4 regions of the Nonomuraea muscovyensis genome follow, and region 3 is predicted to be linked to each of the others. Evidence: predicted binding sites of a transcription regulator. Region 3 holds the regulator's gene; each other region holds the start of a gene.

Region 1 (7,705 bases), on a different contig from region 3:
TGGCGGGCGGCGACGTCGACTATGTCGTCCACTCCCACAAGGGCAGCGGGCGCGGGCTGGTGGAGCTGGCGCGCAAGCTCGACGCCGACGTCGTCGTGATCGGCTCGGCGTCGGGCGGCGGCAAGGGGCGCATCTCGGTCGGCAGCACCGCCGACCAGCTCCTGCACGCCTCGTCGGTGCCCGTGCTGCTGGCCCCCCGCGGTTACGCCGACGCTCCGCCCGAGGCGTTCGAGCGGATCACGCTCGCCTATCGGCGCGGCCCGCGCGCCGAGGCCGCCGTCGCCTCCGCCGCGCAGGCCGCCGTCCGGCTGGACGTGCCGCTGCGGCTGATGACGCTGCTGGTCAGCAGTGGCCGCCGGGTCAAGGTCGAGGAGGACATGCTCGAACGGCTGCGCGACCTGGCCTCGGCCGACCTCGCCGCCGCCGCCGAGGGGCACCGGCGCCGCGTCCCGGTGGAGGTGGAGGTGCCGGAGGGCCGCACCGTCGCCCAGGCCCTCGCAGCGGCCTCCTGGCTGCCCGGCGAGCTGCTCGTCTGCGCGTCGAGCGGGAGCGGGCCGCTGCGGCGGGTCTTCCTCGGGGACACCTCCGTAAAGATCGTCCGCGCCGCCACCCGTCCCGTGATGATCCTCACTCGTCAGCAGTGAAACATCCGGCAAACTATGACGAACTGCCGTTATTTGTGGGACATGTGGGGCTTTTGCGGCGTAGTCTCCCGGATCGGATTCGGCATCTTTTTTCCAATCAGCTTGACCTTGGGCGTCCTCCCCTTTACCGTCACTGTGCGTAACCAGCACCGCGCGGCGAATTGGGGTAAACCCATGGCCACCGCCACCGATGGAGCCTCGCACGGCACCAGACCCCCGGTGGCTCGGGCATTCGCCGCAAGGGAGCACAATCTACTGAGAGCAACACATAGAGAGCCGGGGGGCCACACGATGCCGTCTGAGTACGCAAAGTCGCTGGGTGCACGACTGCGCGCCATCCGCACCCAGCAGGGTCTGTCCCTGCACGGGGTCGAGGAGAAGTCGCGCGGCAGGTGGAAGGCCGTCGTCGTGGGCTCGTACGAGCGTGGCGACCGCGCGGTCACAGTGCAGAAGCTTGCCGAGCTTGCCGACTTCTACGGGGTTCCCGTCTCCGAGCTGCTGCCCGGCGGCGCCGCGCCCAGCCCGCTCGGGCCCACGCCGAAGCTTGTGATCGACCTGGAGCGGCTGGCGACGCTGCCGAAGGAGAAGGCGGGCGCCCTGGCCCGCTACGCCGCCACGATCCAGAGCCAGCGTGGCGACTACAACGGCAAGGTGTTGTCGATCCGCCAGGAGGACCTGCGCTCCCTGGCCGTGATCTACGACAAGTCGCCGAGCGAGCTGACCGAGGAGCTCATCAGCTGGGGCGTCCTCGACGCCGAGGCCCGCCGGGCCGTCGAGTCGTTCTGACGGACACCGTGGCTCCCAGGAGCCGACCGGGTCTCTCGAGGGGCGCGCCACCGCACGGGCGCGCCCCTCACCCATGCCCGGCCCTTCGTCGGCGCTGCGACGCGTGAGGCACGGCCGTCGAGGGCGACGATGAGCCCGAGGCGGCGGCAGCGGCAGCGGCAGCGGCAGCGGCAGCGGCAGCGGCAGCGGCAGCGGCAGCGGCAGCGGCAGCGGCAGCGGCAGCGGCAGCGGCAGCGGCAGGATGATCACACAGGTCGCCCCGCCACTCCGGTGAGGACACCCGCCCCCGAGCGACCGGAAAGCGGCAGGACGGCCCGGTCGGTGGACCCGGCGGCCCGGCCGGTGAACCCGGAGGCCCGGGCAGTGGACCCGGGGGCCGCCCGGCCGAGAACGGCGAGCCTGCCCTCGGGCGGGCCTGCGCGGTCGGGGCGAGGTCAGCCGGCCAGGGGGACGGTGACCGGGAGCTGGGGCTGGGTGGGGACGCCGAGGAGGCTCTCCACGGCGATGACGAACTTCTCCGCCTCGGTCAGCAGCTCGTCGGCGTCGGCGGCCGAGACGGAACGGACCATGCCGGCCTCGGCCCTGGCCCGCTTGGCGGCGCTCACGGCGAAGTAGGCGGCCCACTCCGCGAGCTGGGGCTCAACCTCGGGCAGGAGCTCCCACGCGCTGCGCAGGCGGCGCCTGCGGCCTTCCATGGGGCGTGGACGGGCGGCCAGGACCGCGGCCGCGGCGCGCAGCGCGGCCAGGTGCGCCGCCACATATCGGGATGCCGGGGTGCGAGCCGTCGTCGCCTCCGCCAGGCAGGAACGTGAATCCGTCAGGTGCGCCCGAACAGCAGGCGACAGCCCGGGACCCTGCGGGTCTCTAGACCGTGGTGCCATGTGCACGCCTCCTTGGGGTCGTGGCGGCTCCCGGCGTCGCCGCCGGTGAAGCCAACGATCGCAGACGCCACCGACATTTCCGCCGGGCCGGCCGGACGAGAAGCTTCCCCTCTCCCCGTCCGGCCAGGAACACGCCCACTCGTCTCCGCCGACGACGAGGACGCGCCCTTCGCCCGTGGAGCCTGATCGCGGGTCTCGCTTGGGGGAAGCGTGGCCCGCGATCAGGTCCTCGACGTGAGCCGCGAGCCTCACGTCACTACGTCGAACATAATTTCGATCACGGTCGGTGTCAACCTGTTCCAGAACACAGGTTCGATCGACAGGCGCAACCCGCCCGTCCTCCTGGGGCGGCACCGACTTCGAGGACGGACGTGCGCCGCGCCGCCGACATACGGGAAGCTGGGGCAGGTCGTCGCCGCCCGGGGTGCCGCGAGCCCCGGCGCCGAGCGACCCGTACGAGCAGCCCAGGGGAGCAGCCAGTGACGCAGCAGGAGCAGGGGCAGGTCATCGAGCAGGTGTCCACCGAGGTCGTGTACGAGAACGCGTACATGCGCCTGCGGGAGGACATCATCCGCCGCCCCGACGGCTCGCCCGGCGTCTACACCTACGTCGACAAGCCGGACTTCGCGCTGGTGATCGCCGTCGAGGAAGGCGGGTTCCACCTGGTCGAGCAGTACCGCTACCCGGTCCGGGCCAGGTCGTGGGAGTTCCCGCAGGGCACCTTCCCCCAGCTCGCGACCGGCGACCCGGAGTCGCTGGCCCGCGAGGAGCTGCGCCAGGAGACCGGCATCACGGCCGGCCGGATCCGCCACCTGGGACGGCTGGACTCGGCCAAGGGCATGTCGGCGCAGGGGTTCGACGTGTTCCTGGCCTCGGATCTCACCCACGGGGAGGCCGAGCTCGAGCCGGAGGAGCAGGACCTGCGGCACCAGTGGTTCCCCCGGGCGCAGGTCGAGGCCATGATCCGAAGTGGCGGCATCACGGACGCCGCCACGCTGGCCGCCTACACGCTCCTGCTGCTCATCGGTGAGTGATCCCGGCCCGCTTCTCATCGGTGAGTGATCCCGGCCGGCGGTCCGGCCGGGAGGGGGCGCGCAGGGCGACGTCGCGGCGCCGTGCCCGCGCGCCCGAGAGGCGTGGAAAAGACGGGCGGTCGTGACGGCGGCGGGCGGTGGCCGGCCCATGCTGGCCGTAAAAATCCCCCTAAATGGCGACAGGGAGGAAAAAGCGCCCGCCTGACCATCTACGACCCCATAAAAGCAACCCCGTAGTAAACCCGCACAACCGCGCCGGAACCGGCCGGAGAGCCGTTAGCGCCGTTGGCGCGGGCGAAACCCCCGCGGTTACTCAGGACACCGACAGCGCGCCCGACGGGCAGAGGGTCACGGCGCGGCGGACGGCGTCCTCCAGCTCCGCCGGCGGCGACGGGTCGAGCAGCACCACGGTCCCGTCCTCCTCGCTCTGGTCGAACACCTTCGGCACCGTCAGCGCGCACATGCCCGCCCCGATGCACACCGTCGTATCCGCTTCGATCTTCATGCTGACGACCTACCAGGTGACAGGGAGGCGGTGCACGCCGTAGATGCTCATGTCCGTGCGCATCGGCACCTCCTCCGGTGGTACGGCCAAGCGTAGGCCCGGCAGGCGGCGCAGCAGCGCCGCGTAGCCGACCCGCATCTCGATCCTGGCGAGCTGCTGGCCGAGGCACTGGTGGATGCCGTGACCGAAGGCCAGGTGGCCGGTCGCGGGCCTGGTGACGTCGAGGCGCCCGCCGCCGGGGAAGCGCTCGGGGTCGCGGTTGGCCACAGGGAGGTGGAGGGTGACCGCCTCCCCCTTCGCGATCACGGTGCCCTCGACCTCGACGTCCTCCAGCGCGGTCCTGACGGGCCCCAGGTGGATGATCGTGAGGTGGCGCAGCAGTTCCTCGACCGCGTTGTCCATCAGCGAGGGGTCGTCGCGCAGCACGGCGAGCTGCCCGGGGTCGGTCAGCAGCGCGTACGTGCCGAGGCCGAGCATGTTGGCGGTGGTCTCGTGACCGGCCACGAGCAGTAGGAACGCGACCCCGGTGAGCTCCTCGTCGGTCAGCTCGCCGCCCGCGACGAGACCGCTGAGCAGGTCGTCGCCGGGCTCGGCGCGCTTGTGCTGGATGAGGCCGTACAGGTACGTGGAGATGCTCGTCATCGCGGCGATGACGTCCGCGCCCTCGCTGTCGAGGCCGAAGAGCACCTTGGAGTCGGCCTGGAACCGCTCGCGGTCGGCGTACGGGACGCCGAGCAGTTCGCAGATCACCAGCGACGGGATCGGCAGCGCGAACGCCTCCACCAGGTCCGCCGGCCGCTCCCCCGCCTCCATCCGGTCGAGGCAGGCTTCGGCGATCTCCTCGATCCGGGGTTCGAGCTGGTTCATCCTGCGCACGGTGAACTGGCCGGCCAGCAGCTTGCGGTAGCGGGTGTGCTCGGGCGCGTCCATCCGCAGGAAGAACCCCGGAGGCACCCGGAACTGCTGCTCCTGCATCTCCTTCAGCAGCTCCAGCCGGGCCGCGACGGGCGGGTGGGCCAGCTCCGGCCGGTTGCTGAAGCGCGGGTCGGCGAGCACGGCACGGGCGGCGGCGTAGCCGGTGACGAGCCAGCCTTGGTGGCCGTCGGCGTAGGCCATGCGGTGCAGGTGTGCTCGTTCTCCCAGCTCCGTGAACCTGTCCGGCGGGTCGAGGGGTCGCTCGCGCCGGGTGGTCAGGGTGAGGTCGGACATGCCATGGACTCCTTCCGTTCGGTACCGTCCACAAAACCTCATCCAATGCAAAACTTCAATGAATGAAAAGCATAAGCCTGTGCAGTATAGTTCCGACATGGTGGGTATGCGGGAGCGCAAGAAGCAGCGCACGCGCCGGGCGCTGATCGAGGCCGCGCTCCGGCTGTTCGCCGAGAAGGGGTACGAGGAGACGACGCTCGCGGAGATCGCGGCCGAGGCCGACGTGTCGACGCGCACGTTCTTCAGCTACTTCGCCAGCAAGGAGGACGTGGTCTTCTTCGACTCCAACACGCGGATGGAGCGCCTCCTCGACCGGGTGACGACCAGGAAGTCCGACGAGCCGCTGCCCGCGCTGCTGCTGGGCATCGTCCGGGAGAGCGTGTCGCAGGCGACCGAGGACGAGGGCCTGCCCCTGCGTGACGCGCCGCTGCGCATGCACCTCATCATGAACGTCCCCGCCCTGCAGGCCCGGGCGCTGCACCTGCTGTTCGACAGCCAGCTACGGCTGGCGCGGGCGCTGCACGACGCCTACCCCGACCAGCTCGACGCGGTCGAGGCGGCGGCGGCCGTGGGGGCGCTGACCGGCGCGGCCAAGCTCGCCGTCATGGCGTCCATCGAGCGGGGCGACCCGATGGAGCGAGCCATGGAGGCGGCCGTGCGCGCGGCCGAGGTCGCCCTGCGCGGCCTCGACCGCCTCGGCGACACCTGAGCGCTCGGGCGGGCGCCCGGACGGGACAGACCGGCCGGACAGGTCAGTGGCCGGGGCCTGCTCCGCAGCCCCGCCCCGTCCATGACGTCCAGCCCTTCGACGGGTCGCCGTCGCCCGTGGCGGCCCAGCCCGCCGGAGGCGGACCGGCCGTGGGGGGCACGATCGCCGTGCAGGCGCCCGCCGGCGGGGCCTGGCGCGCGCCGTCGTACATCTCCAGGCGCGTCCACCAGACGCGGTGGGTGAGCGGGAGCCAGACGTTCCACTTCACCCTGGTGTCCACCGCGACCCGGCCGGGCCCCGGGGCGGGCAGCCAGTCGCGGCCGGGCGCGGGGGCCGACCTGGGAGCCAGATGCGCGACGAACGCGATGGTGACCGCGGCCAGCCCCGCCGCCGGCGGTACCACCCGCGCCCACCCCGAGGCAGGCAACCCGAGGCGCCCGGGGAGCACGGGGAGCACGGCAAGCACGGTGAGCCCCGCGAGCAGGGCCAGGGCCGTCAGTGAGGCGGCGGCCATGTCCAGCCGGTCGGGCACCCCGCTCAGGAAGATCACCTCGGGGAAGTCGAAGGCGATGAAGGCATACCGGTCGAGCCGGTCACCGGCGTACCACGCGGCCACACCCCCCGTCCCGGCGCCCAGAGCCGCCGCGGCGGCCGCCAGAGCGGGGATCGACCGCCGCCGGGCGCGGACCAGCGCGGCCACCCCGGCCAGCGTCCACGCCACGGCGACGCACGACAGGTAACGGCCGTAGGCGTAGTTGCCGACCCGGTGCTCGTCGGGCAGCGCGGCTGAGGACGCGTACGCGATGCCCAGGGTGACGGCGAGCAGCGCCGCCGCCGTGACGCGATGCGCGAAGGACACCGCGAGCCCGCCGTCCCCCACGCGGCGGGAGGTCCGGCCCGCTCCCCGCAGGGTGACGGTCGCGGCGGCGACCAGCCCGATGCCGGCCAGCCCCCACGTGCCCACGATCAGGTACCAGAGCTGCCCGGCCGCCCCGGCCAGCGCCCATGCCTGCCCGTCAAGACCGGTCAGCCGCGAGACCAGGAGGCCGGCCAGGTCCCGCGTGCCGCCCGGGTAGAGCGCCGCGGCCAGCGCCCGGTTGAGCACCGTGCCCGCCACGGCCACGCCCGCCGCCGTGGCCAGCGCCGCCAGCCCGGCCCGGCGCGGCACCCGCCGGGCGACCAGCAGCGCGCCGACCACGATGACCGTCACGGCCAGCACGACCATGCCGCGCATGTGCACCGTCATCGCGAACCCCGCCAGCCCACCGGCGACCACCCCGGCCCACACGTCCGCACCCCCCACGATGCCGCGCCGCACGGTCCCGTGCCGCACGGTCCCGCGCCGCCGCGAGCCGCTCCGCCCGGCGCCGGCGCGTACCAGGTCGTGGATCGCCAGCAGCCACCCGAGCAGCAGCGTCGGCAGGATCGCGTCGGCCAGCGCCAGCCCGGAGAACAGCAGCAGCGCCGGCGACGCCCCCACCACGAACGCCAGGAGCAGCGCCCCGCGCCGCCCCACGGCCAGCCGCCGCAGCACCAGGTACGCCAGCGGGAACGCCGTGGCCGACACCATGGACCCCACCGCCACCGCCAGCCGGTAGACCGTGGCCGGGTCGGCGCTCACCCAGTGGATCGGCGCCAGCAGCAGCGCGTACCCGCTCTGGTAGAACGTGGACCCGGTGAAGTCCGCCCCGGGCCCGCCGGCCAGCCAGCGGGCGGCGGCGAGGTAGCCCGTCTCGTCGGGGTTGGCCACCGGCCCCGCGTGATACCTGAACAGCCACAGCCGCAGCAGCACGTGCGCGACCCATCCTCCGGCCAGGGCCCACCACCACCGGCGGTCCGCCATGGCAGGACGGGCGGCCGGCGGCGGCCGTAAGCGGGCGACGGGCGTGGACAGCATGCTTCTCCCCCTGGTGGTCCGGGCCGGACCTGTCCCGGCC
Region 2 (7,705 bases), 880 kb from region 3:
AGCAGCGCCAGCAGGATCGGCGCGGCGACCCCGATGCTGTCGTAGCCGGGCAGCAGGCCGATGAGGAACGTGGAGATCCCCATCACCAGGAGCGTCACCACGAGCACGGTCTTGCGCCCGGTGCGGTCGCCGAAGTGGCCGAAGACGATCCCGCCGAGGGGCCGGGCGACGAACGCGACGGCGTTCGTGGTCAGGGCCAGGAGCGTGGCGTTGAGCGGGTCGAACGTCGGGAAGAACAGCTTGCCGAAGACGAGGGTCGCGGCCGTCGTGTAGAGGAAGAAGTCGTACCACTCCAGCGACGTCCCGATCAGGCTGGCGACGATGACCCGCCGTGTCTGTTGCGTGGAGCCTGACATGTGGCCGCTCCTATCATGCTTGGGGGGACTTCTCTTCAACATAAGGATCGTTGAACAACTCGACAAGGGTTTTGTTCGATGATTGTCTGGCCCTTGTGAACGACGCTGTTGCCGATCTCGAGCGCGACCGCACCCGGCTGGGGCGCAGCAGCACCGCCGAACGGGTGGCCGACATCCTCCGCGACCGCATCAGCGAGGGGTTCTTCACCCCAGGCCAGCGCCTGTCCGAGGAGTCGATCTCCGAGGCGCTCGGGGTGTCGCGCAACACGCTGCGCGAGGCGTTCCGGCTCCTCGGCCACGAACGGCTCCTGGAGCACCGGCTCAACCGCGGCGTGTTCGTGCGGATTCTGTCCGCCGAGGACGTCGCCGACCTCTACCGGGTGCGCCGCGTCCTGGAAGGCGCGGCCGTGCGCCGCGTCCCCACCGCCGAGCAGCTCACGCTGATCAAGGAGGCCCTCGCGGACGCCGAGCGGGCCGCCGAGCAGGACGACTGGCAGGGCGTCGGCACCGCCAACATCCGCTTCCACCAGGCGCTGGTGACGCTCAACCAGAGCCCGCGGCTGGACGAGGCGATGCGGCAGCTCCTGGCGGAGCTGCGCCTGGTGTTCCACGTCATGCACAACCCGCGCGCCTTCCACGAGCCGTTCGTCGAGCGCAACCGCCGCCTGCTGGCGATGCTGGAGTCCGGCCGGACGGAGGAGGCCGCCGCCTACCTCGACGGCTACCTCGACGAGGCCGAGAAGCTGCTGCTGCACGCCTACGAGCCGAACGGGTAGCGATGGACAGACTGTTCACCCTGGACGAGGCGCGCGCGCTGCTGCCGTCGATCGTCGAGGACTCCCGCGCGCTGGTCGCCGCCCGCGCCGACATGGCGGAGATCGCCCACGACCGGCGCACCGCCGGCGCCTCCTCGCTGGGCGGCGTCCCCGAGCTGAAGGCGCTGGAGGCCCGCATCGAGCACCTCCTCGGCGGCTGGGCGGGGCAGGGGATCGAGGTGAAGGGCTTCGCGCCCGTCCTGCTCGACTTCCCGTCCGTGCTCGACGGGGTCTCGGTCCGGCTGTGCTGGATCGAGGGCGAGACCGCGCTGGGCTGGTACCACCGCACCGACCTGGGCTTCGCGGGCCGCCGCCCCCTCCGTTAGCCCCGCCCGTCGGGCGCGCCCGCCGCCGGTCGGCACGGAATACGCTGCGGTGGTGAACGTGCACTCGACCCGGGCGATGGCCGAGCGGGCCGTCGACCTGTGCGTGGCCCTGCTGTACGAGGAGCCGTCGGCCGAGTCGGTGGCCCGGGTGCTCCGCGCCCACGGCGAGCGGGCCGGGGCCGGCGCGGACCCGCCGGGCGGGGGCGCGGCCGAGGACGTGGGTGCCCGCGATGTCGCGGCGATGCGGGAGGCGGCGGGCCGGCTGGTCGAGGTGCTGGCCGCCCCAGGCGTCGACGCCGCCGCCGCGCTGCTCAACCGGATCCTCGCCGACACGGCCCGCCCGCCCCGGCTGACCAGCCACGGCGGCACGTCCACCTGGCACCTGCACGTGGACGCCCACGACGACGTGCCGTGGGCGGAGTGGTTCCTCGCCTCGTCGGCCATGGCGCTGGCCGTCCTGCTGGCCGACCACCAGCGGGTGCCCGGCGGGCTGTGCGCCTCGGCCGGATGCCGTCGGCCGTACCTCGACCTGGGAGGAGGCAGCCCGCGCCGCTACTGCAGCACCCGCTGCGCCACCCGCGAACGCGTCGCCGCCCACCGGGCCCGCACCTGACCATGAGTGCGAGGCGGCCCGGTGGGCGGCACGGGGACCGGACTAGCGAGGCAGCCCGGTGGGCGGCACGGGGACCGGACTAGCGGCGCGACAGCAGCCCGTACGCCAGCGCGGCCAGGATCTGCAGGGCCGCCCCGGCGAGCAGGGCGACCCCGAGGTCGTACGCGGCGAGCGGTCCGGCCAGGGCGGCGCCTCCGGCGTACGAGGTGATCTTGAGGCTGGCGCCGGTGGTGAAGATCTGGCCGCGCAGCCGCGGCGGGGCCTCGCGGTGGCGTACCGCCAGCAGGGCCGTGAGCTGGGGTCCCTCCGCCAGCCCGGCCAGGGCCGCGGCGAGCACGGCGAGCTCGAACGGGCCGCCGGTGCGCGCCGCCACGGCCGCCAGCGCCAGGGCCGCGCCGAGGAGCAGCGTGGAGACCGCGAGGACGGTGTCCGGCCGCGGCGTCCAGCGCCGCAGCCGCGCCACGGCCGCGTTCGCGGTGAGCGCGGCGGCGGCCGTCACCGCGAGCAGCAGGGCACCGTAGGAGACCTCGCCCGTCAGCTCGGCGCCGAGCAGCGGCGCGCCGACCACCAGCACGGCGACGCCGCAGAAGGAGATCACCGAGGTCACGGTCGCCCGCCTGAGTGACGCGTTGCGCGCGATGGCGCCGAACCCGGCGGCGAGTTCCCGGCGTAACGCCGCCTCACCCGAGGGGCCGGGAACCACGCCGTCCGTGCCGTGCGTGCCGGTCGGTCGCGCCGGGACGGCAGGCCGGGCCGGGTCCGGCCGGCGGGTGGGGAGCGTCCAGGCCGAAGGGGCCGCCGCGAGCAGCAGGACGGCCGAGACCACCACGGCCGTCCGGCCGCTCGTGGCGGCGGCGACCGCGGCCACCGCCGCCGGGCCCACGAGGCCGGCCACGTTGTAGCTGATCGCGTCCAGGGCGTTGGCCCGTGCCAGCCGATCGGGCGGGACGACGAGGGGCAGTTGGGACGTCCAGCCACCGGTGAGCGCCGGCCCCAGCAGCCCGGCCAGTGCGGCGACGGCGACCAGCGCGGCGTCGGGCAGCCGTCCCAGCCCCAGCAGCACGGCGAGCAGGCCGGCGGTGTAGCCGAGCAGGCACCAGCCGACCATCCGGCCCGGCCGTTCGGCCCGGTCGAGCAGTGCCCCGAGCAGCGGCCCGCCGACGGCCGCCGAGGCGGTGAGCCCCGCCAGCAGCCACGACCCCGGCACGGGGGAGCCGCTCAGGGCCAGCCCCGCGAGGAGAAGGGCGGGCCCGGACATCTCGTCGCCGGTGCGCGCGGCGACCGCACCGGCCATGTAACGGCTCAACACGGTCTAGACGTTACATGGGTCGGCGGGTTGACGTCACCGAGTGCCCGGCGCAGTTGCCCGCGCGCCCGGCTCAGCCGGGACCCGACGGTGCCGGCGGGATGCCGAGGGCCTCGCCCACCTCGGCGTGGCTGAGCCCGCCCAGCGCGACCAGGAGCACCACGTCCCGGTCGCGCCGCTTCACCGGCCCGCCAGCGCCCCCGCCGGCGGGCCGGTGAAGCGCGCCGCCGTCACCCGGTCGAGCACCTCGTCCTCGTGGCCGCCGCCGTCGCGCTCGGCCGTCCGGCTGATCGCCTTCCACCGCCTGACCTCCGTTCGCCGGTGCCGTGCGACGAGATGGGTGGCGATGCCGTACAGCCAGGGCCGGACCGCGCCGATCGCCGGGTCGTAGGCGCCCTGCAGGGCCACCACGAACACCTCGGCCGCCAGGTCGTCGGCCACGTCCTCGGACAACCGCCGCGCGATGTAGCGGTGGATCTCGGCGAAATGCGCGTCGAAGAGATCGGGTGGCACCCCTAAGCGGCGCCCTGCCTCGTTGCGCGTGTTGTGCACTGTCACGCCCGTACTTGCCCGGTCGGCCGAAGTGCTTTCACGCCAGGTCCTCGGCGGCGGCCACGGCTGCTCAGCCCCCCTGAGTCGAATGGGTGTTTGAAGCCTCGCATACACTCGGCCTCATGAAGGCAGTTTTCCAGCCGTCACTGCTCGACCTCGACCTTGACGGCGGCCTCGGCCCGCTCAGCGACACGGTCCAGCGGACGGTCCTCGGCCACGGGGCGTGGATCGACGTCCGGCCGGGCTGGATGGCGGGCGCCGACGCGCTGTTCGAGCGGCTGGCCGACGGCGTGCCGTGGAAGGAGGAGCGCCGGCGGATGTACGACAGGGTCGTCGACGTTCCCCGGTTGCTCAAGTTCTACGACGAGGGGGAGCGGCTGCCCGACCCGGCCCTCGACGACGCCCTGCGCGCGCTCAACGCCCACTACCACGACGAGCTGGGCGAGCCGTTCCGCACGGCCGGGCTGTGCTTCTACCGCGACGGTCGTGACAGCGTCGCCTGGCACGGCGACACCATCGGACGGGGGAGCACCGAGGACACCATGGTCGCGATCCTCTCGGTCGGCGCCCCGCGCTCGCTGCTCCTGCGCCCGCGCGGCGGCGGCGAGTCGATCCGCCGCGACCTCGGCCACGGCGACCTGCTCGTCATGGGCGGCAGTTGCCAGCGCACCTGGGAGCACGCCGTCCCCAAGACCAGCCGGCCGGCCGGGCCGCGCATCAGCGTCCAGTTCAGGCCGCGCGGCGTGCGCTGAGGCCCGCGCTGAGGCCCGCGCGACGCGGCCTGCACGGACGCGGCCTGCGCATGGGCGCGGGCCGCGCACGGGCTCGGCCTGCGCACGGGCGGCGGCCGTCAGCCGCCCGAGACGTCGGACTCGGCGTCGGCCGGCACGACGCAGTCCCAGGGGTCGTCCAGCCAGCCGTCGGGCAGCAGCACCTTGGTGCGCTCGCCCGACTTGCCGCGCGGGGTGTCGGTGTTGGGCGGCCACGGCTGGTCGTGCTCCAGCTTCGCCAGCCCCGCCCGCAGCCCGTCGAGCGACTCGGCGGTGGCCAGCTCGCGCCGCAGCTCGGCGCCCACCGTGAAGCCCTTGAGATACCACCCCACATGCTTGCGGAAGTCGGCCACCGCGTAGCGCTCGATGTCGAAGCACGCGGTCAGCCCTTCGGCATGGCGGGCCATCACCGCCGCCACCTCGCCCAGCGTCGGCCGGGCCCGCTCCGGGTCGCCGTCGAACGCGCGCTCCAGATCGGCGAACAGCCACGGCCGGCCCAGGCAGCCCCGGCCCACGACGACGCCGTCACAGCCGGTCTCGGCCATCATCCGCAGCGCGTCGTCGGCGCACCAGACGTCGCCGTTGCCGAGCACCGGGATCTCGGGCACGGACTCCTTCAGCCTGGCGATGGCGTCCCAGTCGGCCACGCCGCCGTAGTGCTGCCGGGCCGTACGGGCGTGCAGGGCGACGGCCGCGATCCCCTCCTCGGCCGCGATGCGGCCGGCGTCGAGATAGGTCAGGTGGTCGTCGTCGATGCCCTTGCGCATCTTCATCGTCACCGGCAGCGGGCCCGCGTGGGCCACCGCCTCGCGCAGGATCCGCCGCAGCAGGTGTCGCTTGTACGGCAGGGCCGAGCCGCCGCCCCGCCGGGTCACCTTGGGCACCGGGCAGCCGAAGTTGAGGTCGATGTGGTCGGCCAGGTCCTCCTCGGCGATCATCCTGACCGCCCGGCCCACCGTCACGGGATCGACCCCGTACAGCTGGATGCTCCGCGGCGTCTCCGACTCGGCGAACCTGATCATGCGCATCGTCTTCGGATTGCGCTCGACCAGCGCCCGCGTCGTGATCATCTCGCACACGAACAACCCGGCGCCCTGCTCACGGCAGAGCACCCGGAACGGCGCGTTCGTGATGCCCGCCATCGGCGCCAGCACCACCGGCGGCCACACCTCGATCGGCCCAATCTTCACCCTGTCAGTTGTAGCGCAGGTCCGGCTGCGACCGGTATTCGCCGATAGGCTGGGAACGGCATCTTCGCAGGGAGGGATGGATGCTCCTTCGTGTCCGCATCACGCTGCCCGACCGCCCGGGGTCGCTGGCCCAGGTGACCCGGGTCCTCGGCACGGCCGGAGCCGACATCACCCAGGTCACCGTGCTCGACAGGGGCGACGGCCGGGCGGTCGACGACCTCACCGTCTACTGCCCCGAGGGCACCCCCAAGGAGACGCTCGTCAAGGGCCTGCACGGCGTCGAGGGCGTGACGGTCGAGGGTGTCTGGAGCACCCGCGAGGCGCCCGGCACCTATCCCGAGCTGGAGATACTCAAGTACATCACCACGGCTGGCGACCGGGCGCTGACCACGCTGGTCGACTCGCTGCCGGTGCTGTTCAGCGCCGACTGGGCCGCCACGGCCGCCGAGCACGGCGTCGTCTACGCGAGCTGGCGCGCCCCCCAGAAGGTGCCGCTGCCCGACAGCGTGCCGGCCCGGCCCACGGCCGCCACGCTGGAGGGGGGCCTGCACGTCATCCACGCCCCGCTGCCGCCGCTCGCGCTCACCCTGCTGCTGGCCCGCTCCGACGGGCCCGCCTTCCACCGCATCGAGGTCCACCGGCTCACCCGCATCCTGGAGATCTTCCTCAGCCTGCCCGCGACCGAACGCAGCGTGGCGCGACAGCTCCGCAAGTGAGCATCCACTCGGAAAACCCGCTAGAGTGGACGGGCGACAACGCGGAAGTGGCTCAGTGGTAGAGCATCACCTTGCCAAGGTGAGGGTCGCGGGTTCGAATCCCGTCTTCCGCTCGGAGTTCGGCACGGTGGAGTGGCCGAGAGGCGAGGCAGCGGCCTGCAAAGCCGTCCACACGGGTTCAAATCCCGTCTCCACCTCCAAGGACGATTAGCTCAGCGGGAGAGCGCTTCCCTGACACGGAAGAGGTCACTGGTTCAATCCCAGTATCGTCCACCACACTCCCTGGTAGATCAGGTCTGACCTGGTCAAACAGAAGTTATCGCCCCAGCTCACGGCACCCGCCAGGAGTCTGGGGCTTCTTGTTGTTCGGGATTGATCAGCACAACGTCAGCACCCGTGCTGACGTTGTGCTGATGCGATCTGAGGACAATCGCTTGACGGTGACCCCTGGGCGGTTCAGGCTCGCGTGTGCAAGTCCGCGCACGTCTACACCACGGGAGGGGACCATGGCGCTACGGTTCATCGGCATCGACGGCACGAGCGAGCATGGCGGCTGCCCCTCGGTCTGGGTCGATGACAGAGACGGAAGCTTCGTGATTCAGGGAGTCGTGGTCACGGACCAAGCCGAGGTGGACCAAGTAGTGGCACGGAGCCCGCTCGCGCCCAACGAAATGATCGTTAGGTTTCCTGCGCACATGCGTGGTTACCTCTTGGAGGCGTGCGGTGAACGCGAGCCCGACGTTGGATGAGTTGCTGGGGCGCTGCACGCGCTCCGCTCTGCACCTGGAGATGCGTGATGGTTACGGCTACTCAAGTCCCGGCTTCCGTGCCTGGCGTGACGGCAAGCCATTCGACCGGACCGACTTCGACGCTCCCTGGGTGAATCTGATCAGGGCAACCGTAGACCGGGGAGTCGTGGTCCGCCGCGCTCGAATCGTTTCCGAGCCCGTCAGCGACTACATCCGATATGAGCACTCCGCTACGCCCCATGCCAACCTTGCCGGTGGGGAACTGGTTCGCTGGCTACCCCGCCAAAGAGCATCCGATCTAGCGCTACCCGG
Region 3 (7,705 bases):
GCGCACCGCGGGATACAGGAACTGCTCCTCGGCCACCGAGTGGCGGACCAGTTCGATGACGACCTGCTCGGCCAGCGTCTTGGGCCGCTCGCCGATGGCGCCGACCATCGTCTCCAGCTCGGTGAACATCTCCTCGACCTCGCGGTGGTCGGTCACCAGGACCTCGATCACGTCCTGCTGCTGCTCGCCCATGTCCCCATCCCTTCCTCGACCGGATGCCGGGCCTCCTCACCCCGAGGCCCGGCCTGTCCTGCTCGGGCATCTGCTTTCCAGTCAGGGAGGGCGAAAACACGGACCACCGTCACGATCATCACGACCGTCACCGTCATTACGACCGACATGGCCGTCACCACCGTCATGGCGTCACCACCGTCATGGCCGTCACCACCGTGACGACCGTGAGGGCCGCACCGGTCACAACCGCGGACCGACCACGCCCGCGACTGGCCACGCCCGCGACTGGCCACGCCCGCGACCGGCCACGCCCGCGACCGGCCACGCCCGCGACCGGCCACGCCCGTGACCGGTGCGGTCACGCCCGGTGCGGCACGTCCGCGACCGGTGCGATCACGCCCGGTGCGGTAACGCCCGCGACCGGTCCGGTAACGCCCGGTGCGGTCACGACCGTCACGGCCAGAGGCGGTCCAGGATCTCGGTGAGGATCGCCTCGGTGGTCGCGAAGTTGAGCCGTACGTGATGCTCACCACCGGGGCCGAACGCGGCGCCGTCGCTCAGCAGGACCTTGTTCTCCCGCTCCAGCACCTCGGCCATTCCCGGCCGGCCGTAGTCGAGCCAGGCCAGGTAGGTCGCCTGCGGCACCCGGTAGCCGACCGTCTCGGGCACCCGGGCCGCGATCAGCTTGCGGTTGCGGTCGAGCAGGGCCCGGGTCTCCTCCAGCCATGCGTCACCGTGTCTCCAGGCCGCGACGGTCGCCTCCGCGCCGAACAGGTTGGCCGAGCCGTACAGGAAGGGTGGTTGCGCGTCGAGCGCCTCGCGCAGTTCCGGCACGCCGACGTGGGCGACCGAGCACCGGATGCCGCCCAGGTTGAACGCCTTGGTGGCGGAGGTCAGCGTGACCGTCCGTTCGGGCAGGAGGGTCGCGAACGGGATGTGCTCGTGCGGCGCGTACGTGAGATCGGCGTGGATCTCGTCGGCGATCACCAGCAGGTCGTGCCGTTCGGCGTGCTCGGCCAGTTCTTCGAGCTCCTGCCTGGTGAAGACGCGGCCGGTCGGGTTGTGCGGGTTGACCAGCAGCAGGACCCGGCATCCGGCCAGGTCGGGAACCTCGAACCGCCACGAGTCGCCGTCGGGACGGAACTGCACGGGCCGCAGCGGACGCTCCATGTCCTCCAGCGTGGCCAGGAACGGATGGTATGTGGGGGTGTGCACCGCCACACCGTCACCGGGCCGCGTCCAGACGTGCAGCAGAACCTGGAGCGCCTGGTTGACGTCGGTGTAGGCGCGCACGTACTCCGGTGCGGCCCGCCAGCCGTAGCGGGAGGCCATGCGCTCGGCGAACGCCTCGGCGAGCGGGCCGCCCCCGGGGCTGTCGAGCCAGGTCGGATAGCCGAGGTCGCCTTCGGCGCGGCGCTTGAGTGCCTGGACGACCGCCGGTGCGGTGGGCAGGTCCATGTCGGCCACCCAGGCGGGGATAACCCCTGGGCCGGCCTTGGCCCACTTCAATCCATCGTGTGTGGCTTTGAGGTCAGTTAGGAGCTTTGCGTCACTCACCGCATCAGTCTAGATATCCGGCTTTCCCTGGTCTCAGCGGGCTGATCTCCCCGTGGCCGGCCCGGCACGACAGCGAGATGAAGGCGAAACGACGTTGATCGGTAAGCGGGAACCCCTACCGTCGCGGGGTCCGGAGCGGGGCCGCCCACCGCACAGCCCATGTGCGGGGACGACCTCGCGCAGCCGAATCCAGTGCCCCACCGGCGCTGCAAGCAAGGGAACACATGATCAAGACACGTAAGATCGCCATGGTCGTGACGGCCGCGACGGCGGGACTGGTGCTGTCAGGAGCCCCCGCGAGCGCGAACGTCGGCGCGGGCGCGGCCACCGCGGGGGCGGGCACCGACACCAAGCCGCTCATCGAGATGGTGACCGGCAAGGGCTTCTTCTACACCGCGAGCAGCACGGAGGCCGAGCGCGCCGAGACGGTCCACCGGTTCAAGCGCACGGCGACTCCGCTGGGGCTGGTGGCGACCAGTCCGTTCCCGGGCGGCACACCGCTGTACCGCCTGCGTGCCGCGAACGTCTCCTCCTACCTGGTGACCGCCAGCGAGAGCGAGGTCGCCTCGCTGACCGCCTCCGGGAGGTTCGTGAAGGAGGGCGTGGTCGGCTACATCGGCAAGACAGGAGCCACGGCCAAGCGCCTCTGGCGGTTCCACTTCGACAACCAGTCGAAGTGGCGCATCGCCATCACGGCGCACAAGGACTCCATCGTCGCGAACGAGCCCGGCTGGAGCCTCGACGGCCCTGTCGGCTACCTGCGCTGAATGATCTCGCCGGGCGGTGTGAGAGCTCGCCGGGCGGTGTGACTCGCAGGGCGGTGTGACTCGCCGGGCGGCGTGAGAGGAGGCACGGCCTCCTCACTCTCCCTCACACCGCCCGGCGGCACTGGCCTCGACCAAGCGCTCAACAACCCTGCGACGGCCGGCGGGCGGTGGTGGCGGCCAAGTGGTGGCTGGGAACGGTGATCCAGGCGCGGCGGTGAAGACGTCCAGGGGACGTCCGGCGGGGAGCAACTCGCCGCGGATCTTGGGGAAGCCCGCCTCCGGATGCTCTGCAGCGGTGGACGCAACGAGTGACAGCCACGACATGCCGGGCGTTCCAGAGGTCGTCGAGCTCGGCCCAGCTGCGCTTCGGCCCCACGCCCGAGCGACCACACCCGGACGTGGGGCCGAAAGCAACGACTCTCGTGCCTGCCACTGCTCATCAGTCAGATCTGCCCGCACACCGTGATCACCGCAACGCGAGGCCACACAGAGATCGCCTCAGGGTCAAGCCGCCGTCCGACCTGCCGCGACGCGCCGTCACCGTCCACCAGGGACGCATGACCACCGGCACGAGCCGCCCCCGAGCCGCACGCCTGGTCGACGCCAGGCTCGTCCCCCTGGCTACTGCCGCTGAACCGCATGCGATCTCGCGCCCTACGGGCCGCTGCCTGTCGCCAGCGGCGACTGCCGAACCGCGTGTGACCTCGTCCTTACGGGCGACTGCGGAACCACGTACGACCTCGTCGCCAGCGGCGACTGCGGAACCGCGTGTGACCTCGTCCCTACGGGCGACTGCCAGTAGGGACGAGCGACCTCTACCTCTACCAGCGATGTCGGTAGCACGGGCGATCTCGTCCCAAGCGGCGGCCGGGACCACGTGCGACGACCGACCGGCTGGCGTGACAGCCGGTCAGAGCCGGCGCAGCACCGCGACCACCTTGCCGAGGACGCTGGCCTCGTCGCCGGGGATCGGGTCGTAGTTGGGGTTGTGCGGGACCAGCCAGACGTGACCGTCCTTGCGCTTGAACGTCTTGACGGTGGCCTCGCCGTCGATCATGGCGGCCACGATGTCGCCGCTCTCCGCGACCGGCTGCTGGCGGACGACGACCCAGTCGCCGTCGGCGATGGCGGCCTCGATCATCGAGTCGCCGGTGACCTGCAGGAGGAAGAGCGTGCCCTCGCCGACGAGCTGCTTGGGCAGGGCGAAGACGTCTTCGACGCTCTCCTCGGCCAGGATCGGGCCACCGGCGGCGATCCGGCCGACGAGCGGCACGTAGGCGGCGGTGGGCCGGTTGACCGTCGAGTCCTCGCCGGCGGCTTCGGGGTCGACCCAGAGCACGGGCTCACCGGGCAGACGGACCTCCAGGGCGCGGGGCCGGTGCGGGTCCCGGCGCAGGTAGCCCTTGCGCTGCAACGCCGTCAACTGGTGCGACACGCTGGACGTGCTGGTCAGCTGCACGGCCTCGCCGATCTCGCGCATGGACGGCGGATATCCGCGCTGCTGCACCGAGTCGCGAATCACTTCGAGAATCTTGCGCTGCCTGGGAGTCAGGCCCAGGGAGTCGCGTCGGCGCACCGCGAGGTCGGTGACCCCGTTTGCGTCATCTCGCTCGCTCATGCTCTCCTCCTTGCCAGCCGGGTCGCCGCAGCCGGCGCACCTCCCGGTCCGTGGTCTTCATGTCGCACACAGCGACCGTATCTCTGTTGAAGATCATCTTCAAACAATTGTTCGAGTCTTCCTCGAAATTGTCGCCAGTGTGGTGTACAACATCGTACGGGAGTTCGATCGACACCGTGTTCGATTTGCTGATCATTATCGGGGCTTTTTCTCGGACTGCGACGGTGTGGGAGGTCATCATGCGAACGACCACAGTCATCGACCTGACCGACGACGACACCGGGCGGCCGAGCCGGTTTCCCGGCGCTGTCCAGCACCGTTCCGGTCCCGCGAGGCGCGGGCCCAAAACACGGGCAAACCATGCGCTGAGCCGTTCACATGGCAATTTCGCCCGATGTCGTAGTTCGCGGGCGGGGGTGACACCGAGGCGCGACGTGCCGTTCACCGGGAGTCGTGCCGACGGGGCGGGTGCCCCGGTCTCGCGGGAGGCGGGCGTTTCGCGCCCTGAGGCCCTTTCTCGGCGGCGAAGCGGATCACCTGCCCGGCCCTCGACGGTGCGGGGGTTCGAGGGCCTTTTATGACGCCCTTCCGGCCTGGTCGGTGGTGGAGGGGTTGCTTGAGCGCGGGCCGGCACGGGACGGGCGGTTCCAGGCGGGCCACTTGGAGGGGTGGGGGTTCTCAATGCGGGAGGACAGGTCGCGGGGCGGCGGCGTGTCATCGGGCGGGGCCGAGGTTCCGGAGAGGGGGGCGGCTCTCGTGGAGAGGCACGACCAGATGGGCGGTGTCGAGCCAGGCCGGCTGGGCGGTGCCGGGTCAGGCCGGACGAACGATGTCGAGCAAGGCTGGATGGACGGTGTCGGCCCAGTTCGGAGAGCCCGGGTCGGGTCAGGCGGTCGGACAGGCTCTCGGCGTGGTGCCGTGGGTGAGGAAGGCGGTGCCCCACACAGCTCCAGACGTGACGGCACGCAGGGCTCCGGGTCGCATGACGGGGCAACCGGTCCGTCGCGGCGTCTGCCCGGCACCGCGAGGGCCGAACGCCGCTCTCCGGCGGGTGACCCGCTGGCGGGCGTTCCTTCGGCACACGGTTCTCCGGCCGGAGACTCCCAGGCAGGTGCCGCGCCGCCAGGAGACTCCTGGGGAGATGATTGGTTGCCAGGAGACTCCCCGGCAGTCGACTCTCGGGTGGGTGGTCCTGGGGTGAGCGAGTCTCGGGTGGGTGGTCCTGGGGCGGGCGGCTCTCGGGTGGGCGGCTCTTCGGCAGGCCGTCGCCGGCCGCAGCTTTGGCTTGTGCCGCCTCCGCGAGCCGAGGCGGACTCTGACGACACCACCCCACCGGTCAAGGGCTCCCGAGGGCGGCCCAGATCGGACCGGGAAGCGCGGCGTGCCGTTCGCCCGGACCGGGACGCGCGAGACACCGCCCGACCGGGCCAGGACACGCGACGCGTCACTCGGCAGGACTGGGACGGGCGACATGTCGCGCGATCGGGCCAGGACACGCGAAATGTCGCCCGGCAGGACCGTGACGCGCAGGGTGCAGCCGCGTTGGGCCAGGACGCAGCACGTGCCGCCCAAGTGGGCCGGGACGCGCAACGTGCAGTCCGGCCGGGTCAGGACACGCGGACCGCTGTCCGGCTGGGCAAGGTGGTGCGCGATGCCGCACCACGAGGCCGGGGGAGACGTGACGCCGCGCCACCGGTTGACGGGGTTCGGGATGAAGCCCGGCCGAACCAAGGGGCGCAGGACGCCACGGTGCGGGGCCGGGACGGAGGCGCCGGCTCGCCGGTCCGAGGGGTTCGGGACGCCGCTCTGCGGAACCGCATGGATCGGGATGCGGTGCGGCGAGATCGCGGGGTGCGGGACGCCGTCAATCGGGATCGTGGGGAAGCAGAGGTCGCTCCGCGGGGCCATGGGGGACGTGGCACCGCCTGGAGGGATCGTGGGGAGCGTGACGACGGTGGGCGGAACCGTGGGCAGGGCCACGGTGCGGCCCTGCCGGATCGTGGGGGTGATGCCGCTCCGCGCGATCGTGTGGAGCGAGGTGAGGCGCGGGGGGAACGCGGGGTAGGCGATGCCGCCTGGCGCGAACGTATGGAGCGAGGTGCCGTCCGGACGGACCGTGGCGTAGGTGATGCCGCTCCGCGTGATCGTGTGAAGGGAGGCGGCGCGAGGCGTGGGAAGAGCGCTGGGGCGAGGCAGGATCGTGGGAAGCGGGGGTCTGTGCGGCGGGATGGCGCGGAGCGGGATGGCGTCGCTCCGGGGCAGAAGGTGCGGGATGCCGTTCCATCCGGTCGAAGGGTGCGGCCGGGGTCGTCACCGGGTGGGGCGACGGGTATGGGTCAGCGGGGTGCGCAGAGGTGGCCGCGCGGGTCGCGAGGGGCGGGTCGTCGGCATCTCACCGTGGTGGCAGGTGGCGGCGAGGGTGCTGTTGCGAGAAAAGCGGCTCAGCGGTCGTTCCGGCGCAAGGGACGTGGGCGGCCGGTCTCGCCGCCCGTACGTCTGACGCGGCGGGGGAGGGCGGCGGTGCTGGTCTGCATGGTGCTGCTGTCGCTCGGTGGGTTCTGGCTCGGCACGCGAACGGCGAGTCATGCGGAGGTCCGTCCCGCATCTCGCCAGACGACCGTCGAGTCGGGTCATCGCCAAGGGGTGGTGCCTTCGGCTGCGGCGGACCGCTCCCGCAGGGGCGGCGCCCTTGAGGCGGGGTCTCGCGGGGTGAGTTGACCTCCGTCGGCCACCACGTGCGGCTGGTTGAGTCGGTCGGTACACCATGGGTCACGGCCCGGTGGAGTTGGCCGGTGTGTCACGGATCGGTGCTGGTGGAGTTGTGTGACTCCGTGTCGGGATCGATGGAGCTGTGTGACTCCGTATCGGGACCGATGGAGCCGTGTGGTTACGCATGGCGGCTGATGGAGTCGTGTGGTTCCGCAGCGGCGGGTGATGGAGCTGTGTGACTCCGTGTCGGGACTGAGGAGTCGTGTGGGTCCGCGTGGCGGCTGGTGTAACCGTGTGGCTCGGGCGTCGCGGTCGATGGAAACGGTGGCCGGTGGGCGTCGTGGTGGTGGGACGCCGGTTGGTGAGGTGTGCGTCCTGGGACCGGGACGAGGGACGGTGACCGGTGGGGGCGTGGCCGCAGGGGAGTGGGGTGGGGCGGCCCCAGGAGAGTTGGTGGTGTCCGGCTCCGGGGAGTGAGGGGTAGTCGGCGGGGCATACGGCTGGGTCGTTCGGTGTTTCTCGGCCGTGGGGTGCTTGGGCGGGGGTGGCCTGGGGGCGCGGCGTGGCTGCTGGGACAGATGGTCCAGAACGGCGCGGATGTGGCCGGACGGCGCATCTGAGGGCGACACGCCGGGCCGCCCGGGCAGGGGCGGGGCTGATCAGCGACTTCCCCGGCGCGTGCCCGGCCAACTTGCGTTCATGGTCGCGCGCTTCTACGGTTGGACCACAACATCTAGTAGTTACACCGATGTAGTTCACCACACCTTGTGTTTTCGTGACCGCTCCATGGTTTGCCATGGGGCGTGCGTGAGCGTCCCGCGAGGGGGGTTCGGCGTTTGTGGTGACCGCCGGTGGAGGAGGCGAAACGCGTGCATTGTCC
Region 4 (7,705 bases), 1.4 Mb from region 3:
CCAGCACGATGAGGACGCTCGACTTCAGCAGTTCGCCCATGTTCGCGGCCTCGAAGGCCCGCAGGAAGTTGTCCCACTGCGGGTCGTCGGGCCAGGCCAGCCCGGCCGGGTAGGTGCCCGAGGGGTGCAGGGCGGTGACGAACAGGCTGAGGAACGGCAGGAGCGTGACCGCCATCATGAGGATGAGCAGCAGCCGGCCGGTCCAGGCCTCCCGCCCTGCGGTGATCATCGGTTGCCGTCCTTTGCGAACCACTGGATGGGAAGGGCACAGGCGATCACGAGGACCATGAGGACCACGGCCAGAGCCGAGGCCATGCCCACCTCGCGCTCGGAGAAGGCGAGGTAGAAGATCTGCAGGCCGGGAACCATGGTCGTGTTGCCGGGGCCGCCCTGGGTGGCGATGTAGATGATGTCGAAGCTGGACAGGGCCGCGATCACCGTCACGGTGACGCAGACCGCGATCTCCTGGCGCAGGCTGGGCACCGTGATGGAGACGAACTCCCGCCACGGGCCGGCGCCGTCGAGTCGGGCGGCCTCATAGAGCGCCGGGTCGATCTTGCTCATGCCGGCCAGGAGCAGGAGCGTGCACAGGCCGAGCAGCACCCACGCGCCGATCATGCCGACCGCCGGCAGGGCGGTGGCGAAGTCGCCCAGCCAGGCCCGGGTCACCCCGCCGAGGCCGATGATCGAGAGCAACTGGTTGATCACTCCGGTGGAGGCCAACAGCCAGCTCCACGCGATGCCGGCCGCCACCAGCGGGATGACCTGTGGCAGGAAGAGCACGGTCCGCGCCACGAGGGCGAGCCTGCTGGCGGCGATCCGCCGGATCGTCGCGGCGATCGCCAAGCCCAGCACGACCGGGATCGCGCTGAAGAACACGATCAGCTGGAAGGCGTTCACCAGCGAGTCGGACAGGTCCGGATCGGTGAAGACCTTGCCGTAGTTGGCCAGCCCCACCCAGGTGGAGGCGCCGATGCCGTTCCACTCGTACAGCGAGTACTGAAACGTCAAGACGGTCGGGCGCAGAACGAACACCGCGTAGAAGACGAGCGCCGGGGCGACGAACAGCCAGCCGACCAAGCCGCGCGGGTCGCCCAGCTTGGTCACGGCCGGCCGCCGGTGCGCGGATCGGGCGCCGGCGGAGCGGGTCATCAACTGCCTCAGTTCCCTTCGAGCTGGCCGGCGTAGTCGGCCTGGACCGTCTTCAGCAGCTCCTGCGGGGTCTGCTGCCCGGCCACCAGCTTCTGCAGCTGCGGCGTCCAGCTCTTGGCGTAGATGGCGCCGGTGGCGTTGGCGATGAAGTCCATCGCGCCGTTGTCCTCGGCGATGTCCGCCCCGGCCGCCAGAGTGCTCGCGGTGACCTTGTCCGCTGCCACGGCCGGCATGTACGCCTCGGCCGGTCCCATCGGGCGTGATCCGCCGACCTCGACGCCGATGTCGCGGGCTCGCTGGTCGGTGGCGACCCAGTTGAGGAAGAAGGCGGCGCAGTCGGCGTTCTTGGCGTTCGCGGCGATCCCGAAGGTGAGGGGCGCCGACATGGCGGCGAGCTTGCCGCCCTGTTGCGCCGGCGGCATCAGGGAGAAGCCGACGTTGCCCGGCATCTGCTTGTCGAGGTTGCCCGACTCCCAGTCGCCGTTGAACATGAACAGGCCCTGGCCGTCGATGAAGCGGCTCATCATGGTCGCGTAGTCGAGCGCGTTGACGTCCTTCGGGAAGTATCCTGCCTTGATCCATTTCTCCAGGTGCTGGGTGGCCCGCAGGTTCGACGGGGTGTCGATGGTGGCGCCGGGCTTTTGGAAGATCCAGTCGTTGACGGGCCCGGCCGGGCCGTAGGAGGCCATGAGGTTTTGCAGCGGGAACGCCAGGCCGCCGGTGGCGCCGCCGTTGAACTGCACGATGGGCGTGATGCCCGCGTTCTTGGCCTTGTCCAGCACGTGGTCGAGCTCCGCCAGCGTGGTGGGCGGCGTGGACATCCCGACCTGGGCGGCGAGCTTCTTGTTGTAGAAGACGCCGGTCATGCTGAAGTTGAGCCCCAGGGCGTACAGCGAGCCCTCACCGCGCGGGCGCCCGCCCGGGCCCAGGCGCAGCTGTTCGAGCTGCGAGGCCGGCCACTTGTCCCAGCCGAACGCCGTCGCATATCCGTCCAGGTTCTTCAGCAGGTTGTCCTTGACCAGCTCGGAGACCTGGGGCAGGCGCATCAGGTCGGGCGGGTTGTCCGCCAGCACCCGCGGGGCGTTCTGCGTGATGACCGCGAACTGGTCCTCGCGGATGTCCCAGGTGACGTTCGGGTGCTGCTTGGTGAACTCGGTGGTCAGCGCCTTGGGCAGCGGGAAGCCGGCCTCGAAGTAGCCGTTGAGCTTGATCGGCGCCGAGCCGCAGGTGGGCGCCGCGGACATCGACGACGCGCTGGTGGCCTGGGGCTGCGGACTGTTGCCGCCGGGAGCCGCACAGGCGGCGGTCAGCGTCCCCATGGCGATCACAAGCGCGGCCCCGGACCTGCCGGGGCGGACTCGACGAGCCATGTGCATCTCCTCTGCTGCTTGGGACAATCGGCACCTGGCTGATGTCCCGACTCCGTTGCTAAATCGGGTTAGCGCCCGATAGTCTCACCATGCGCGTCGCACGATGTCAACCCCCTGTAACACACTCTTGACGATCGGAGATCTTGGGTGAGCCCACGACGGGTCACGCTGGCCGATGTGGCAAAGGCCGCCGGTGTCTCGCGCCCGACCGCCTCGCTCGTGCTGTCAGGCCGCGGCCGCGAACTGCGCATCTCTCAGGACGTCGAACAGCGCGTCCTGCGGGCCGCCGAGGAGTTGCAGTACCGGCCCAACATCGTCTCCGTGGGGCTGCGAACGGGCACCTCCCGCACGATCGGCTTCGTCTCCGACACCGTCGCCACCTCACGGCTGGCCGGTGACATGATCAAGGGGGCGCTCGAGGCCGCCCGTGAGCGCGGCTTCATGCTGTTCATCGGCGAGACCGAAGGCGACGCCGAACTCGAACGCCGCCTGCTGCAGGCCATGCACGACCGCCAGGTCGACGGGCTCATCCTGGCCTCGATGTTCACCCGCACCATCAAGGTGCCCAAGGCCATCACGGCTGTGCCCGCGGTGCTGCTCAACGCGCTGCCCAAGCAGCCCACCCCCCTGCCCGCCGTCCTGCCCGACGAGGTCGAGGCCGGCCGCCGCGCGGCCCGCGTCCTGCTCGACGCCGGCCACCGCGACGGCATCTACCTGATCGGCGCCGGTCCGGGCCTGCGCAACGTGCCCTCCGAAAGCCTCGCGGCGGTGGAACGGCTCGTCGGCATCCGTGAGGCGCTCGGCGAGGCGGGCGTCAAGGTGGCGGGCGCTCGCACCTGCCCCGACTGGCAGCCGGAGTACGGCCTCGCCGCGACGCGGGACCTCCTGCGGACCATTCAGCCGCGTGCGCTGATCTGCTTCAACGACCGGATCGCGATGGGCGCCTACCAGGCGCTCGACGACTTCGGGCTCAAGGTGCCCGCGGATGTCTCCGTCGTGTCCTTCGACGACCATCCCATCGCCTCGTGGGTGCGGCCGCAGCTGACCACCGTGGCGCTGCCCCATTACGAGCTGGGCCGTAAGGCCGTGGACGTGCTGTTCACCGAGATCGAGCGCGACCGTGCGGACACCGAGCAGTCGGGCCAGGTGCACCGGGTTCCGATGCCCGTCCGCAACCGCGAGTCCGTCGCGCCGTCACCCACCGCCGAGAACTCCGGCTGAACGCCGCACCTCGCGTTGATCACGTCGGCCTCCCCGCGAACAGCGCTTCACGCCCTCACCCCGAGGTTGCGACAGAAGTTGCGGTGGTACGTCAACGAAGCGGCAGGCTCGGGGCGGCGAGCACGGCGTGGCCGTTGACGGCGCTCGCCATGCTGGAGGGGAGGCCACCGCCGCCAGCCGGCCGGGCAAAGGTGTTGGATGTCCGGCGGATGCCACAGGGACCTCAAGTACCGGGTTCGGCCCCGCGTTCCGGGGAAGCAGGGCCACGCCGTGGTGGAGGACGCGCGCAACCTGTTCGCCGAGGAAGAGTGGCGCACCACCGGAACGGCGGAACGCGCCCGACGGCCAGGGGCAGAGGTCAGGCCGACGGCCAGCGGCCAGAGGTCAGAGGTCAGAGGGAGGCGGCCAGGGCGAGGCCGGCGGCCTCCTGGCGTAGCACCATGATGAGCAAGGTCGCGATCAAGGTCGCGATGACCAACCAGCTCACCGCGATGATGACGGTCGAGCGGCGTGGCATGCGCCTGACCCCGGCGGGGCCCACGGCCCGCGCCTCGCTGCGACGCGCCCGCTCGTTGAACGACTCAAGTCGCGCCACGAGCCGTGGATCGTCGTCGACGAGGTGACGCTCGATCTGTGCCAGCATCCTCTCCTCGTCCTGCGACCAGGCCATAGATGCACCTCCGGAACGCAAGCTCTGTGCGGGGTTTGTGCCCAACCCTGAAGATCATTAGCCACTGCCTGGTGAGGTAATTGCAGTGTCTTTCCCTTTGCGATCACGCTCGAATGCCTGTTCTAATAAGGTATGCGCTGGGACAATCTGCGTCTTGAAGGCACCGATCATGACGATCCGGTCGTGCCGCTCTTCGCGCGCGGCGCGGTGGCCCGGACGTTCGACACCCCCGAGTTCCGGGGGTCGACCTTCTACGAGATCCACGCGCGGTCGATCATCAACCGGGTCCCGGTGGGCAGCCACGTCCCGTTCGGCCACACCATCAATCCCTACCGAGGGTGCGGGCACCGCTGCCTCTACTGCTTCGCCCGGGGCACGCACCGCTACCTCGACCTCGACGCCGGGGCGGACTTCGACTCCAAGATCATCGTCAAGGTCAACGCGGCCGAGCTGGCCCGCAAGGAGCTGGCCTCGCCCCGCTGGCGCGGCGACCACGTGGCCATGGGCACCAACGTCGACTGCTACCAGCGCGCCGAGGGCCGCTACCAGTTGATGCGCGGCATCCTGGCCGCCCTGCGCGACGCCGCCAACCCGTTCTCCGTCCTCACCAAGGGCACGCTCATCCTGCGCGACCTCGACCTGCTCACCGAGGCGGCCGAGGTCACCGAGGTGGCCACCAACATCTCGGCCGGCTTCCTCGACTCCGACGCCTGGCGCTCGACCGAGCCCGGCACCCCGCACCCGGGCAGGCGCCTCGAGACCTGCGCCACGCTCAACGACCACGGCGTCCCCTGCGGCGTGCTGATGGCGCCGATCCTGCCCTACCTCACCGACTCGCCCCGCGAGCTGGAGCGCACGGTCAAGGAGATCGCCCAGGCGGGCGCCACCCACGTCACGCCCATCGTGCTGCACCTGCGTCCCGGCGCGCGGGAGTGGTGGCTGGCCTGGCTCTCGCGTGAGCATCCGCGCCTGGTGCCGCGCTACCTGGAGCTCTACGGCAGGGGCGCCTACGCTCCCAAGGCGTACCAGCAGCGCGTCACAGGCCTGGTCAAGGAGCTGGCCGCGCGCCACGGCGTCGGCCGGGCGACCCCGGCCCGGGCCCGCCGCCTCTCCGCGCGACCCCCTGAGCCGTCCCCCGCTCCCCCGGCCGCCGGGCCCGAGCAGCTCACGCTGCTCTGAACCCACGCGACCAATGGCGCCATGTCGGTTTCTAGTGCCAAATGGGTACTAAGCCGCTTAGTGTGCCGAAGAAGCACGCATGGTTCATACGGGGGTAAAACCATGTCCGACGCCAAAAAGAAACCGATCGCCAAGTCCGGCAAGGCCAAGAAGCAGGCGATCAAGACCGGCCGGCAGGCCAAGGACGCCAAGAAGGAAGCCCGCAAGCCGGACGAGACATAGCCGACACCTGGGCCGACACCTGGGCCGACACCTGGGCCGACACCTGGGCCGACACCTGGGCCGACGCCTGATCCGGTGACGTGAGCCGGCGGCCCGGGCGGGCGGCCGGGACGCCGCCCACCGCCCGCCCTGCGGCCGACGGCGCGACCGGCCACGCACCAGCGCGAGACTCATCTCGATCAAGGTGCAACCTTAAGACCATTTGTCGCGTCTAAAGATCATAGGTGGGGATAGCGCCACGGGGATGAACGGTGCACTCCACCTGAGCGAGACAATATGCCGGCGGTGAGGGCACGTCCTCATCGCCGGCCACGCGTGTTTTCCGACACTTGACGCCAAGGGGGATCCCACAGGTGCGCGCACTGGCACGCAAGGGCAGATCAGCGATGGTCCGGTTGTACCGGGGGTACAACCGGCGCAAGGCGCGCAACGCGCCGCCCCCCTCCGCTGACCGGGTCCGCATCCTGCTGCTCCACGCCAACGGCATGGGCGGCACGATCCGCACCGTGTTCAACCTCGCCAGCTACCTGGCGCGCGACCGGGACGTCGAGATCGTCAGCATCCTCAGGGAGGCTGAGGAGCCGTTCTTCCCGATCGACCCCCGGGTCACGTTCCGCTTCCTGGACGACCGGATCGACCCCAGCCCCGACCCGCTGCGGGCGATGCTGTCGAAGATGCCGAGCAGGCTCATCCCCAAGGAGGAGACGGCGTACCACCGTTTCAACCTGTGGACCGACCTCAAGCTGGCCCGCTACATCCGCTCCCTGGACGGCGGGGTGCTCATGGCCACCCGGCCGGGCCTCAACCTCGTCATGGCGCAGCTCGCGCCCCCCGGCGTCATCACGGTCGGCCAGGAACACGTCGCCCTGCGCACCCAGGCCGAGCCGATGCAGGAGCTCATCAAGTGGCGCTACCGCCGCATGGACGCCCTCGTCACTCTCACCAAGGCCGACCTGCGCGACTACCGCGAGACCCTGCCCAAGAAGCCGAAGCGCCTGGTCCGCATCCCCAACGCCGTGCCGCCGATGACCGGTGACGTCGCCAGGCTCGACGCCAAGGTCGCCATCGCGGTGGGCCGGATGACCCGGATCAAGGGCTTCCACCGGCTCATCACCGCCTGGGAGCAGGTCGCCCAGGTGCATCCCGACTGGCAGTTGCGCATCTTCGGCGCGGGCCCGCAGGAGGACAACCTGCGCACCCAGATCGCCGAGGCCGGTCTGGAGGGCAAGGTGATCCTGCCCGGCCCCACCTCCGACGTGGGCGCCGAGCTGGAGCAGGCCTCCATCTACGTGCTCAGCTCCCGTCACGAGGGCTTCCCCATGACCATTCTGGAGGCCATGGCCAAGGGCCTGTCCATCGTGAGCTTCAACAGTCCGCACGGCCCCAAGGAGATGATCACTGACGAGGTCGACGGTCTCCTGGTCAAGCCGCGTACCAACGCCAACCTCGCCGCCGCCGTCATCCGCGTCATCGAGGACGGGGAACTGCGGCGGCGGCTGGCCGCCGGCGCGCTGGAGACCGCCCGCACCTACGACCTCGACGCCGTCGGCGCCCGCTGGGACGCGCTGCTGGACGAACTGGTCGCCCGCCGCAACGGCACCTGGGTCCGGCCTCAGACGGCCGACAGCCCTCAGGCGGCCGACAGCTCGACCGGCTCGGCGATGACGTCGACCAGCGCGCCGTTGCGGTAGACCGTGATCGGCAACGGCCTGCCGATCGCCTCGGCGAACATCAGCCGTTGCAGCCCCTGCGCGTCGCCGAGCGGGTTGCGGCCCGCGCTCAGCACGAGGTCGCCCGCCCGCAGGCCCGCCCGGTCGGCGGGCGAGAGGGGCACCACCTCCATCACGCGCAGGGCGTTGTCCTGCCCGGTCCGCTGCCGCAGCGGCTCGGG

What was found. The regulator LexA, encoded in region 3, represses DNA repair genes until DNA is damaged. The targets are predictions, from matches to a motif close to TCGAACANNTGTTCGA.
Region 1: the regulator LexA is predicted to act here: its motif matches at 2,573-2,588, upstream of FHU36_RS02815 (SAV_6107 family HEPN domain-containing protein).
Region 2: the regulator LexA is predicted to act here: its motif matches at 4,053-4,068, upstream of FHU36_RS26045 (alpha-ketoglutarate-dependent dioxygenase AlkB).
Region 4: the regulator LexA is predicted to act here: its motif matches at 4,523-4,538, upstream of FHU36_RS23525 (Rv2578c family radical SAM protein).

The regions. Positions count from the first base shown of each region.
Region 1 covers NZ_JACHJB010000001.1:589,341-597,045, forward strand. The annotation lists gene FHU36_RS02805 (universal stress protein) at 1-644, shown strand, start outside; gene bldD (transcriptional regulator BldD) at 936-1,430, shown strand; gene FHU36_RS02815 (SAV_6107 family HEPN domain-containing protein) at 1,865-2,311, opposite strand; gene FHU36_RS02820 (NUDIX domain-containing protein) at 2,791-3,345, shown strand; gene FHU36_RS02825 (ferredoxin) at 3,659-3,850, opposite strand; gene FHU36_RS02830 (cytochrome P450) at 3,860-5,059, opposite strand; gene FHU36_RS02835 (TetR/AcrR family transcriptional regulator) at 5,157-5,768, shown strand; gene FHU36_RS02840 (hypothetical protein) at 5,812-7,665, opposite strand.
Region 2 covers NZ_JACHJB010000002.1:1,983,351-1,991,055, reverse strand. The annotation lists gene FHU36_RS26075 (MFS transporter) at 1-356, opposite strand, end outside; gene FHU36_RS26070 (GntR family transcriptional regulator) at 452-1,132, shown strand; gene FHU36_RS26065 (DUF2203 domain-containing protein) at 1,135-1,497, shown strand; gene FHU36_RS26060 (CGNR zinc finger domain-containing protein) at 1,550-2,110, shown strand; gene FHU36_RS26055 (MFS transporter) at 2,190-3,419, opposite strand; gene FHU36_RS44860 (sigma factor-like helix-turn-helix DNA-binding protein) at 3,490-3,600, opposite strand; gene FHU36_RS44855 (RNA polymerase sigma factor) at 3,597-3,974, opposite strand; gene FHU36_RS26045 (alpha-ketoglutarate-dependent dioxygenase AlkB) at 4,091-4,720, shown strand; gene dusB (tRNA dihydrouridine synthase DusB) at 4,819-5,928, opposite strand; gene FHU36_RS26035 (ACT domain-containing protein) at 6,009-6,644, shown strand; tRNA gene FHU36_RS26030 (tRNA-Gly) at 6,686-6,757, shown strand; tRNA gene FHU36_RS26025 (tRNA-Cys) at 6,771-6,844, shown strand; tRNA gene FHU36_RS26020 (tRNA-Val) at 6,846-6,920, shown strand; gene FHU36_RS26015 (DUF6879 family protein) at 7,368-7,705, shown strand, end outside.
Region 3 covers NZ_JACHJB010000002.1:2,866,190-2,873,894, reverse strand. The annotation lists gene FHU36_RS29980 (hemerythrin domain-containing protein) at 1-192, opposite strand, end outside; gene FHU36_RS29975 (hypothetical protein) at 168-359, opposite strand; gene FHU36_RS29970 (MalY/PatB family protein) at 628-1,632, opposite strand; gene FHU36_RS29965 (hypothetical protein) at 1,956-2,498, shown strand; gene lexA (transcriptional repressor LexA) at 3,409-4,116, opposite strand; gene nrdR (transcriptional regulator NrdR) at 7,695-7,705, shown strand, end outside.
Region 4 covers NZ_JACHJB010000002.1:1,462,750-1,470,454, forward strand. The annotation lists gene FHU36_RS23500 (carbohydrate ABC transporter permease) at 1-229, opposite strand, end outside; gene FHU36_RS23505 (carbohydrate ABC transporter permease) at 226-1,152, opposite strand; gene FHU36_RS23510 (ABC transporter substrate-binding protein) at 1,161-2,522, opposite strand; gene FHU36_RS23515 (LacI family DNA-binding transcriptional regulator) at 2,670-3,743, shown strand; gene FHU36_RS23520 (DUF3040 domain-containing protein) at 4,135-4,413, opposite strand; gene FHU36_RS23525 (Rv2578c family radical SAM protein) at 4,546-5,592, shown strand; gene FHU36_RS23535 (glycosyltransferase family 4 protein) at 6,168-7,505, shown strand; gene FHU36_RS23540 (S1C family serine protease) at 7,445-7,705, opposite strand, start outside.